Regions from separate parts of the Rhizobium sp. Root149 genome, predicted to be linked through region 4. Evidence: predicted binding sites of a transcription regulator. Region 4 holds the regulator's gene; each other region holds the start of a gene.

The links. The regulator LexA, encoded in region 4, represses DNA repair genes until DNA is damaged. The targets are predictions, from matches to a motif close to TGTTCNNNNTGTGTTCNG.
Region 1: ruvC (crossover junction endodeoxyribonuclease RuvC) is a predicted target of LexA. The motif match lies at 1,969-1,986, and genes of this name have one in related genera.
Region 2: ASD54_RS24595 (metallopeptidase family protein) is a predicted target of LexA. The motif match lies at 1,576-1,593, and genes of this name have one in related genera.
Region 3: dnaE (DNA polymerase III subunit alpha) is a predicted target of LexA. The motif match lies at 2,174-2,191, and genes of this name have one in related genera.

Annotation. Positions count from the first base shown of each region.
Region 1 is NZ_LMGD01000021.1:150,810-153,901, forward strand. Features, by position in the region: gene ruvB (Holliday junction branch migration DNA helicase RuvB) at 1-628, opposite strand, end outside; gene ruvA (Holliday junction branch migration protein RuvA) at 717-1,334, opposite strand; gene ruvC (crossover junction endodeoxyribonuclease RuvC) at 1,414-1,923, opposite strand; gene ASD54_RS16240 (hypothetical protein) at 2,111-3,092, shown strand, end outside.
Region 2 is NZ_LMGD01000025.1:53,514-56,605, reverse strand. Features, by position in the region: gene ASD54_RS24605 (DNA polymerase Y family protein) at 1-597, opposite strand, end outside; gene ASD54_RS27360 (hypothetical protein) at 605-1,522, opposite strand; gene ASD54_RS24595 (metallopeptidase family protein) at 1,727-2,170, shown strand; gene ASD54_RS24590 (LysE family translocator) at 2,187-2,819, opposite strand; gene ASD54_RS24585 (DUF1737 domain-containing protein) at 2,842-3,048, opposite strand; gene ASD54_RS24580 (CoA ester lyase) at 3,045-3,092, opposite strand, start outside.
Region 3 is NZ_LMGD01000001.1:50,563-53,654, forward strand. Features, by position in the region: gene dnaE (DNA polymerase III subunit alpha) at 1-1,950, opposite strand, end outside; gene ASD54_RS00240 (ABC transporter ATP-binding protein) at 2,371-3,054, opposite strand; gene ASD54_RS00245 (lipoprotein-releasing ABC transporter permease subunit) at 3,064-3,092, opposite strand, start outside.
Region 4 is NZ_LMGD01000012.1:616,447-619,538, reverse strand. Features, by position in the region: gene ASD54_RS09830 (VOC family protein) at 1-880, opposite strand, end outside; gene lexA (transcriptional repressor LexA) at 967-1,692, shown strand; gene ASD54_RS09820 (ComEC/Rec2 family competence protein) at 1,686-3,092, opposite strand, start outside.

The sequences.
Region 1 (3,092 bases), on a different contig from region 4:
TCTCGCGTGCCCCTTCTTCCGTCATGCCGAGGCCCAGAAGTCGCGCGCCACGCCGCACAATGCCTTCGAGTTCCTCCACCGTGTAGAAATTGAGGCGAACCGGAATACCAAACCGGTCGCGCAGCGGCGTTGTGAGCAATCCGAGGCGCGTGGTGGCGGCCACCAGCGTGAACTTCGCAAGGTCGATCTTGACCGAGCGCGCCGCAGGCCCCTCCCCGATGATCAGGTCCAGCTGGAAATCCTCCATCGCCGGATAGAGAATTTCCTCGACCGCCGGATTGAGGCGATGAATCTCGTCGATAAACAGGACATCGCGCTCTTCCAGATTGGTCAGCAGCGCCGCCAGATCCCCCGCCTTGGCAATCACAGGTCCGGACGTCGAGCGAAAATTGACGCCAAGCTCCTTCGCCATGATCTGCGCCAGCGTCGTCTTTCCCAAACCGGGCGGACCGACGAACAGCACGTGATCCAGCGCCTCACCGCGGTTCTTGGCAGCCTCGATGAAGATTTTCAGATTGGCACGCGCTTCCGCCTGACCGGTAAACTCGTCCAGCGACTGGGGCCGCAAAGCCGTATCGAAATCTTCACCCTTCTTGTCAGGCGAAAGAAGGCGGTTTTGTTCGCTCATCACTCATTCCAGACGCAAACGTCACACACGTTGCGCAATTAACATCGAAGCTATCCAAACGACAGGACTTCGGCAATCACAGCCGGGATCAGCGCGACAATTCCTTCAGGCCAAGCCGGATGAGCTTGGCACTATCTGCTGCCTCGCCCGCAGTCTTGAGCGCAGCAGCAACGGCATTGGCAGCCTGATCGCGCGAGTAACCGAGATTCGTCAAGGCCGAGACTGCGTCACTGACCGGCGCGGAGGCAACCCCTTCACCCAGCTCCTGTTTGAAGCCGATGTTGGCGCTGGCTTCCCCGGCAAAGGCCGGAGCCTTGTTTTTTAGCTCGGTAACAATGCGGATCGCAACCTTGGGCCCAACACCCGGCGCTCGCGAAACGGCAGCCTTGTCCTGAAGCGCAATGGCATTGGCAAGCTCTGAAGGCGTCAGCGTTGAAAGAACGGCAAGAGCCACCTTGGATCCCACACCCTGCACGCTCTGAAGCAGATTGAACCACTGCCGCTCGAGCGCACTCAGAAAACCGAAGAGCTTCAGCTGGTCTTCGCGCACGTAAGTTTCGATGAAAAGCACAATGGCTTCACCAACCGATCCGATCCGCGATAGCGTCCGCGAAGAGCAGAAGGCGATGTAGCATACCCCGTGCACGTCCACGACGACGTGATCCTCGCCGATCTCGTCGATGGTCCCCTTCAACTTACCGATCATGCATAGCACCTGCCCGTTTCCGCCTGCGTATCAAACGCGGATACCAGAACAAGTCAAGAACAAATTGAGCCCTGCCGGTTCAACCCGCGAGCGCCTGCCGCATTCTGTTGCCCGCGCGGTGGTGCGCATGGCAAATCGCGATTGCCAGCGCATCGGCGGCGTCATTACCCTTGAATTCCACCTTCGGCATCAGGATTTTCAGCATCATGTGGATCTGCTGCTTCTCGCCGTGACCCACACCGATCACCGACTTCTTGACCGCATTTGGCGCATATTCGGCAACCGGCAGACCGGCTCTGGCTGGCACCAGCATCACCACGCCGCGGGCCTGCCCGAGCTTGAGGGTCGCGACGGCGTCCTTGTTGACGAATGTCTGCTCGACTGCCGCCTCATCCGGGCGATAGGCATGAACGACTTCCGCCAATCCATCGTGCAACTGGCAAAGACGAGAGGCAAGATCCATGTCCCCGTCGGAGGTCACCGTGCCGGACGCCACGAACTTCAGGCTGTTGCCGATAGTGTCGATAACGCCCCAGCCGGTACGGCGAAGCCCTGGGTCTATCCCGATGATACGAATCACAGTTGTCATGCGAAAAATCCTAACCCCAGTTGCCAGTGAACAGCCAGCAAAAACGCGAACAAAAACGAAACAAACGCGATAAGCGTTAACCGCCGATTAACGCTGAGATAAGGAAGCCGTGGGGCCAGCAGCTTGAGAGCCAACTTTTGCCGACGAATCGCATTAGTGGATCATCAACCAAGCATGGAGGTCCATCATGACGATGTTCGCCCGCTTGAAGCAGCAGCCGCTCCAGCCAATTCAATGGCTTGTTGCGCTGAACATCACCATCGCGTCGGGCCTGGCTTTTCAGGCAAGCGCTCTTTCGCCGGTGATGACAGGCTTCAGCATTCTTGCCGCAGTGTCCGCGGCGCTGGCATTCTATCTGCTGCGCACCCGGATTGCGCCAGCCGCATTCGCACAGACATCGACGCAGAGAGCGGAAATGGCTCCGGCAGCCTGGTCCGAGGCCGCAAACGGCATAGGCCTGCCCAAGGACGATCCGATGAACGAGATCGCAGGGCTGCTGACATCGATCAAGCCCGCGGCATCCTCGCCGAAGGAGAGTGCTGAGCAAACCTCGCTTCGTCGGCTTGAAGAGGCCCTTCGGCGCCTTGCCAATGGAGAAACATCAATTCTTCTGCATGAAGAGTTTCCGGAAGGCATGGATGGGCTACGGTTTCAGTTCAATCGGCTGGCTTCAACGCTTCAGATAAACCTTTTGCCAACTGGGCGTGCCGCAGCCCAGCTGCGCGACAATGCCTATCGCGCTCAAAGCACCATCGCCCTGATCTCAGCCCGCATGGAAAAGATGCTGACGGGCACCAAGGCGCTGGCCGAGGCGACCGTCCATCTCGGCACCAACCTTAAAGACGCCCATGGGGAAGCGGAGCGCCTGAGCCGCAGGCGCGTTGATGCCCTGACGCGCACCAGCCGGATGGAGGCGGTGACGACAGACCTTGCTGAGCAGCACGCCGCTTCGCTTGCCGCCCGTCAACACCTGCACGAGCTCTCGCGCCGAATGTCGGATCTCGCGGTCCGCGCAGAGCAATTCGCCAGTGACCCCGAACGGCATGCCGCAGCCTTCCGCAGGAGCCATGCCAGCGATTGCGTCGCCTTCGCCCGCGACTACCTTCAGGCTTGTCATGACCTTTCCAGGTCGCTGGAAGGCTCGACCCAGAACCTGCGCCAGCTCAAGC
Region 2 (3,092 bases), on a different contig from region 4:
GTCATCCAGACCCAAGGCCTGATCCAGCCGCAGAAGAAGCTGTGTCCCGAAACGTCGTGCCAGGGGTGCGCGTGGGGCCTCCAGCAGATCGCCAACCTGTTTCAGGCCAAGCTTGGCGAGCCCTTGCACGGTTGCATCATCAATCCTCAGAGCTGCGAGCGGCAAGGGCGCCAGTATGCGTTCATGCTCATCCTCACCGATAATTCGGCTTGCATCGAAACGGGCGACGGCCGACGAAAGACCCGGAGCGGACGAGATGGCACCTTTGACCTCCAGTCCCATCTGCTCCAGCCGCAGCAGGATTTCCCGCAGCATGGCCTCTTCACCACCGAAAAGATGCGCGCAGCCAGTGATGTTCAGGAACAGGCCATCCCTGCCTTCCAGTGCCACCAAAGGCGTGTAGCGGTCACACCAGTCCGCCAGGGCTTCCAGAAAGCGTTTGTCCGCTGCTTCATCTTCTTCCACCATGACAAGAGCAGGATGGATGGCGCGCGCTTCCGCCAGCCCCTGCCCTCGCTTCAGCCCCACGGTTTCAGCATGCGAATCCAGTGCGGTCAGACGCATGGCGTTTTCCCGCCGGCCGGCGCAGACGAAAATGATGTCTTCAGGACGCCCGGTCGAACGCCAGGACAGCCCCCAGCGGCGGCGCAGGATCCTGTCTGTCGAGAGCCTTGGGAAGTGAAGCGCCAGAATGCGCTGTCGGCCGTTCGAACGAAAGAGCGTGTTCTGTCGGGTCGAGGGCGATGAGACGGCGGTCATGATGGTTCCACTCCAGATGCAGGGAAAGCGGGGCCGCATTGCGGCTCTTTTCCAAAGTTAGATGGAAGACGGATGAACCGATGCTGCCGCCAAGCATCGATCCATCTGGCAGGCGACGAGGGGAGGCGAGGGAGGGTTCGACATGGAAACGGAAAAGGGCGCTGGATGCCTCTTCCTCTCCCCCATGTCGCAAGATCAGAAGCGGACGTCCTGCTGCCTTTGCCCGCAGGCTTAATCGTCGGCTTTCGGTCAAGCCGAAGTGGGCAGGGTTTCCGCGCACTTCAAAAAAGGTTGCGGCAAAGATGCCGCTTGAAAGCGCGGCTTCTGCAAGCCACAGGGCGTCTTCCAGCCGGTTCGGTGCCGCATGCAGGAACCGGTGGATGGACAGGCCAAAGCGTTTCAACCCGATTGGGTAGGGCAGACCGGCGTCACTGGCGGTCATGCGATCTGAAATCCACAGCAGTGGGCGATTTTCAGCCTTCTGGAACAGGCATCCAAGCGCCATGGCAAAGCCGGACAGAGCGCCTGCATGACGTAGACCGTCACTGCGCAGTTCGGTGATCCCGCCACAAGGCAGACCGCCGTCCAAAGCTTCATCCAGGAAATCCACTCCCGTCCTGATCCGGGCCTCGTCGCCACCTGCCGGATGTCCGGCATGGCTTGCCTGGGCGGCGGCCAGTGCCGGAAGGGATTTGCCTTCCAACCGGGCAATCGTTTCGCGCAGGGCAAAAACAGTCTCCTGCGCCAAGGCGTTTTTCGCCATGACGTCAGCTCCATCGCTTGGATCTCCTCGGTATAACGCCTGAAGAGATCATATGTTCATGTTATGTTCTTATGGATTCCAGAGGTCGCGGCAAGAGTCAACGGGGCTGGTAACCAGTTTCACCGACTCATGCAGGTGGTGATTGAATCCGCACTCGAAAATTTTTTGAGAAAACCTTATATGGGGTCGAGAAAAGGAGCAGTTATGGCCCGTGTTGACCAGACAGATGATTGGCGGGATCGCCACGCCCCAACCATCAGCACTTTCGAGTCGCTGGCAATCGAGGCCTATGGCAATCTTCCGGAAGAATTTCGTGCGCTGACGACGAACCTGATCATTGAGATCGAAGATTTTCCTGATGATGAAGTGTTTGAGGATATGGCGCTGGAAACGCCTTTCGATCTTCTGGGTCTCTTTGAAGGACGTGGAATTTCTGAACGCTTCACCATGGAAACGGGTGAGCTTCCCAACCGCATCCGCCTCTATCGTCGCCCTATCCTTGACTACTGGGCTGAAAATGACGAGACGCTGGGCGATATCATCACCCATGTTCTCATCCACGAAATCGGCCACCATTTCGGCTTGAGTGACGATGATATGGAGCGCATCGAGGAAAGCGCAGACGAGGCAGCGGATCGTACCGGCTGATTAGCCTGGTCCCATCTTATCGACGGGCTTCCGTCGCCATGCGAATGGCAAGGCCTGCCAGGACTGTCCCCATCAGCCAGCGTTGAACAACCAGCCAGCTTGGCCGGCGGGATAGAAAGCCTGCGATGGATCCTGCTGCGAGTGCAATCATAGCATTCACTGTAATGCTGATCATGATCTGCGTCGTTCCAAGTGCTAGCGATTGTATGAGCACGCTCCCATGATCGGGCTGGACGAATTGCGGCAGCAGCGAAAGATACATGACGGCGATCTTCGGGTTGAGAAGATTGGTCACAAAGCCCATGGCGAACAATCTGCCTGGGCTATCCTGCGGCAGGTCCTTCACCTGAAATGGCGATCTGCCGCCCGGTTTTACCGCCTGCCATGCCAGATAAAGCAGATAGACCGCTCCGCCAATCCGCAGCGCATCATAGGCATAAGGAACGGCCATGACGATGGCCGTTATACCGAATGCCGCGCACAGCATGTAAAATATGAAGCCGAGCGCCACGCCGCCGAGAGAAATGAGTCCTGCTTTCGGCCCCTGGCAAATCGAGCGCGAAATCAGGTACACCATATTAGGGCCGGGTGTCAGAACCATGCCCAAGGCAATAAGTGCAAATGTAGATAGAGTTAAAATATCAGGCATTAGCACTCCATTCATTATAATATTATTGCTCACCCAGCTTCATGCTTGGATCATATTCTTTACCCTCTACCGTTTTTACAACTGCCTGACCGCAGTAAAGCTTGTTCTCTGCGGCGTTGAACGTATGGGATGGCGAGCCATAAAGTTCCCAGCCCTTGTTGAGGGCATCGGTCACGCGATGACAGAAGCTGGAATCGTCTGGTCCGGTCAGGAAGCGATAGACTTTCATATTTTCATCTTTCTTCGTTCAATGATGTGCATTTGGTTGATCAA
Region 3 (3,092 bases), on a different contig from region 4:
ACAGTCCGGTCGCATGCCCAGCAGTGCCTTGCGCATGCCGACACTTTCCACCTGGAACACGCCGATGGTTTCGCCGCGCGACAGCATGTCGTAAGTCTTCTTGTCATCGAGCGGAATCGTGGCCAGATCGACATGGATGTTGCGTTTGGCGACGAAATCCACGGCAGTCTTCAGGACGGTCAGCGTCTTCAAGCCAAGGAAGTCGAACTTTACGAGTCCGGCCTGCTCCACCCATTTCATGTTGAACTGGGTGACCGGCATGTCGGAACGCGGATCGCGATACATCGGCACGAGCTTTGAAAGCGGTCTGTCGCCGATCACGATACCCGCGGCATGCGTCGACGCATGACGATAGAGGCCTTCGATCTTCTGCGCGATATCCAGCAGCCGACCAACGACCGGCTCCTTCTCAGCCTCTTCCCTCAGGCGCGGCTCTTCCTCAATGGCCTTCGAAAGCGGTGTCGGATTGGCTGGATTGTTGGGCACCAGCTTGCAGATCTTGTCGACCTGACCGTACGGCATCTCGAGAACACGCCCGACATCGCGCAATGCGGCGCGCGCTTGAAGCGAACCGAAGGTGATGATCTGCGCCACCTGCTCGCGGCCATACTTCTGCTGGACGTAGCGAATGACCTCTTCGCGCCGATCCTGACAGAAATCGATATCGAAATCGGGCATTGAAACGCGTTCCGGATTGAGGAAGCGTTCGAAAAGCAGCGAAAACCGGAGTGGGTCCACGTCTGTGATGGTCAGCGCATAGGCCACCAGCGAACCTGCACCCGAGCCTCGGCCCGGGCCGACCGGGATGTCATGTTGCTTTGCCCATTTGATGAAGTCAGAAACGATCAGGAAGTAACCCGGAAACTTCATCCTCTCGATGACCGACAGTTCGAAATCGAGGCGTTCGCGATAATCCTGCTCCGTATAACCGGCTGCCATTCCGAGCGCCGCAATGCGTCCTTCCAGTCCCTCCACGGACTGGCGACGCAGTTCTGCCGCCTCTGCGCGCTCCGCCTCCTCCGCATCACTGGCACCGCCGGTAAAGCGAGGAAGAATGGGCTTTCTCGTTTTCAGAACGAAAGAACAGCGGCGGGCAATCTCGATCGTATTTTCAAGCGCTTCGGGGAGATCCGCAAACAAGGCCTGCATTTCAGCACGGCTCTTCAGGCAGTGGTCCGGCGTCAGGCGGAAGCGCGTGTCATCGGAGACAATAGCGTTATGGGCGACCGCCATTAGTGCATCGTGTGCATCGTACTCGGTCTTGGACGGGAAGAACGCCTCGTTGGTCGCGACCAGCGGAAGATCATGGGCGTAAGCAAGGTCCACCAGCTTTCGCTCATGCAGCCTGCTATATCCCGTGTGTCGCTGCAACTCGACATAGAGCCTATCGCCGAACACTGACTTCAACCGGAGCAATCGTTGCTCAGCCTGGGAAACGTGCCCTTCTTTCAGCAGTGGGTCTATGGGTCCGGAACTGAAACCGGTCAGAGCGATGATACCGTCCGCGCCACCCTCTTCGAGCCACGACATCCGGATGTGAACGGCATGTCCCCCTTCACCACCGAGATAGGCGCGGCTAACGAGGTCGACCAACCGCTCATAGCCAACCGCATTGGCCGCCAGCAGTACGATTGATGGAAGCTTGACGAAGCCTCCGTTACCACCCCGCTTTTCGTCCCCCTGATCTTCCATATCGATGGACATCTGGCAGCCGATGATAGGTTGGATGCCGTCACCGGTAGCCTTTTCGGCAAATTCCAGCGCCACGAAAAGGTTGTTCGTGTCGGTGATCGCGATCGCAGGCTGATTGTCCGCGGTCGCTTTGGCCAGAATTTTCTTGAGCGGCAGAGCTCCCTCCAGCAGAGAGTAAGCCGAGTGCACACGCAGATGAACAAAACCTGGCGATACCGCCGTTTCTGCTGTCGCCGTGTCGTGAACCTGATCTGCCATTTACCTGCCGTTCTGCCTCAAAGAGTCTCCTCCCAATTGTCGACGGAACGGTCACCAAAGTCCAGCAATGGAGTGATCAATCAACCGGAAAACGGCGTTCTGTCCTTACATGGACAAGACAATGACGCAGAGGCTGGCGAGAAAGGTCATCATCGAAGCAAATGCAGCAACATCCCGGAGCAAGTCAGTCATCACGCTCTCCCTTTCCGTTATGTTTTTAATTTGTTCTTTTTTTGTTCCTTCGTCAATAAGCAGAACATTCGCAGAACGCTTTTAGTGAATAAATTATGAGAGCGTGATGGAGAGCCGCCTGATCATCAATCGGGATAGCCACATACGGATACAGCATCCGATCAACCCGCCTAGCATTGCAGGCAGGTTGCGTAACGGCAAAATTTGAAAGAGCGGCTGGGAAACCGATTAGAACTCGCGGATCTTGCCACCTTCAATGGTGACGCGCCGATCCATCCTGCCTGCGAGTTCGTGATTATGTGTTGCGATCAAGGCAGCAAGACCGGACTGCCGCACGAGCGCTTCCAAGGCATCGAAGACGTAGGAAGCCGTTTCCGGATCAAGGTTTCCGGTCGGCTCATCTGCAAGCAGAATCAATGGTGCATTGGCGACGGCACGCGCAATCGCCACACGCTGCTGCTCACCTCCGGACAACTCGGCGGGGCGATGATCGGCGCGGTGGCCGATTCGCATATAGTCCAGCAGCTGCGCGGCCCTTTCCTTGGCTTCCTTGCGCGAAAGCCCAGAAATCAACTGCGGCATCATGATGTTTTCAAGCGCCGAGAATTCCGGAAGAAGATGATGAAACTGGTAGACGAATCCTATGTCGCCCCGGCGAATAGCCGTGCGCCTGTCGTCCGGCAATCCGCCACACGCTTCCCCGTTGATGTATATCTCGCCACCATCCGGATGTTCGAGAAGGCCTGCCAGATGCAGCAATGTCGACTTACCGGTTCCGGACGGTGCGACAAGCGCCACGATCTCTCCAGCACGCAGTTCGAAATCTGCGTTTTTGAGGATCGAGAGAACTTGCTCGCCCTGACCGTATTGACGGTCCACTGCGGCAAGCTTGAGAACGGTCTTTCGCGCCATGTTCCGATCCTATTCGTAACGCAATGCCTGAACCGGAT
Region 4 (3,092 bases):
CCGGCGCGATGATAAGGCGCTCGCCGCTGCTCTCATGCGGAATTGATGCTTCTTGTAGCGCGGCGCGGGTTTCTGCAATGTTCCTGACGCGGAACCGAATGCCGATCCCGCGGAGACCTGTGGGATACCTTGGAGTGTGGTCTAATTCGGGGGCAATTTCCATCGCGACCTCGACGTCACAATTGCCCAGCGGGAACACATGCTTGTGATCCTTTGCCTGCGCGTGAACGCCAAGCATCGTTGCCAGATTTTCAATTCCCTTGGGCGCCTCTGCGGCGAGGAAGAGAGCGCCAAGTCCGAGCGCACCATTTCTATGCTCTACGGACGGCCCCGCAGTTGGTAATGCCGCATTCACTCGTTGGCACGTGAAAGCGAAGAAGCTCGAGGAATCGAGATCGGCAAAGGCCAGTCGAAAGCTGGCAACCGAAGCGCTACCGTTCTCATCAACGACCGTACGCGAAAAGTCCAGGCGATTCCCGGCGCTGATCCCGGATTGCCGGAAGCGTTCATCATCCGTCACCGCATCCGTCGAACGCAAAACAAAAGCAGAAAAACCTTCACGAGCTCCGGCTTGCCGAAACGTACGATCTTTTTCGACGAAGCAGTTTCCTGCAGTAATGCTCTGGCCTGCGAGAGCCTCATCTTGAACGGCAAGTGGCTCAAGATAGGTTCCGTCGCTGAAAAAGACACAGGCATTGGACGTGCCGAAAGGATGGAACGCGTCCGGCGCCACGGTAAAGCCAAGCTCCTGCCAACGCTTGCGCGCGCCAACCAGCGATTCGACCGGCAAGACCAGATGATCGATGTTCGGAGTAGTCAAAAAAGAAGCTCCTGTCGGTAACACGGCCTGCAACCCACCATTATCCATGTGTTTCTGCAAGCTATATTTGCCGTGAACCTCTTGCGGAACACATATGGAACAGATAGTGTCTGTTCTGGATTTGTTTCCCAACAGGATGACGACGCATGTTGACACGTAAACAGCAGGAACTGCTTCTTTTCATTCATGCACGGATGAAGGAGTCGGGCGTGCCGCCGTCATTTGACGAGATGAAAGATGCTCTGGATCTCGCCTCCAAGTCGGGAATTCACCGCTTGATCACTGCTCTTGAAGAAAGAGGCTTTATCCGTCGGCTGCCCAACCGCGCCCGGGCGCTGGAGGTTATCAAGCTGCCCGAGCCCTTCGGTGCAACGCCTGCGACACCCAAACGCGGCTTTTCGCCAAGCGTCATCGAGGGATCGCTTGGCAAAGTGCAGCCGCCTTCACCTGCTCCGGTGCAGTCAAAACCCGCAGAAGAGGATAGCCAGTCCGCATCGGTTCCTGTCATGGGGCGCATCGCCGCTGGCGTGCCGATCTCTGCGATTCAGAACAATACCCATGCCATCAGCGTTCCATTGGAAATGCTTGGGCCGGGAGAACACTACGCGCTCGAGGTCAAGGGTGATTCGATGATCGAGGCAGGGATCCTGGACGGCGACACCGTAATCATTCGAAACGGCACGACAGCCAGCCCCGGCGATATCGTCGTAGCACTTGTGGACGACGAGGAAGCGACGTTGAAGCGTTTTCGCCGCAAAGGCGCATCGATCGCGCTCGAAGCTGCGAACCCCGCTTACGAAACGCGCATCTTCCCGCCAGACCGTGTCAAGGTACAGGGCAAGCTGGTGGGCCTCATTCGGCGCTATCACTGAACCCGAAGTCGACGGATAGTCTCGTCGTCCAACGGCTGGAATGTGTTGGTTCGCCAGTCGTAGAGACGGTGCAACTGCCAAGGTCTTTCGTTGCCCTGAAGCGCAGACTCCAGCATCCAGGAACCTGGATGAGGCTGACCGTTAAACCAAATTTCAATGGAGCCTGTCTGCTTCAGTTTTGAACCCGTCAGGAGCAACGCACCAGAGCGGCATTGTGTAAAGGGCGAGCCGGATACGACGACGATGTCAGACTTATCGCACGCATATCCTGTGAGGCGTGTGTCACTCACGATCGTAACTCTGGCACCTGATGGACTGCGTCCGATGCAAATCAGATTTTTGACGCAAGAGAAGCGCGGCATTTGAAGCGGCGGCAAACGGTCTATTGCCAATGCTATGTCGATGAGCGCGATCTCTTTGCTCGTCAATACATGACGCGGTGTCTTCCCTGAAACCGTTCCTGTTACTGGCCCGTTTGATTCTGGTGCCGCCTCGCGCTTACCCAGATCTACCCTCGTCACGACCGGCATCACGAGTTCCTCAAGGCCCAGCGCGTTCTTCCATTGTTTGAATACGAACTCGGATGGTCTTTCCGTCGTGACGGATGCCGACGTCCCACTTAAGAGCGCCGCCATTCTTCCATCCTCTGCAATTATGAGATCGGGTCTGGACGGCTCCATCAGTCCGTTGACACACACTGAAGCCACAAGAATGACGAGGCCAAACCATCGCAGTCGTGTCCGCAAGAGCGAGAAGATGATGAGACCGGCGGTGGCAACAGGCAAAAGCCAGCTTGCGGCACGCCCCGTTTCTATATTTCCGCCCCAAGAGGCCACCTCCAGGGCCACCGCGATTACCAGCTTCAAGCCAAGAGACATGATCATGAAGAACGGTTGATCGAGCCCGAAGGGCATCAGAAGCATGCCGATGAGTCCCGAAGGCATGACAATGAGGGAGATGATGGGCATGGTCGCAAGATTGGCAGCGAGGCCATAGGCAGTCAGCTGATTGAAATGCGCAATGGAAAAGACCGCAGTTGCCAATCCTCCGATCAGGGATGTCATCAACGTCCCGCCCAGAACCCGAGAGACGCCGGACAAAAGGCTACGAAATGAAATGCCGGAAACGAGCGCCTGATCGGACTCATGAGCGCGATCAGCCCAGATGCGATAGCAGGCAAGCAGAGCAGCAGTCGCAGCAAACGACATCTGGAAACTGGCGCCCATGACACTGGATGGGTGAAGAACGATGATCACCAACGCCGCCAGGGCGATGTTGTGCATACTCAACGAAGGGCGGTTGAAGAGGATGGCAATCAGAAGAATCGCCATCATGATGTATGCTCGTTCAGCTGATACGCCGAAACCGGAGATGCAATAATAGGCCGTCACCATCAGAAG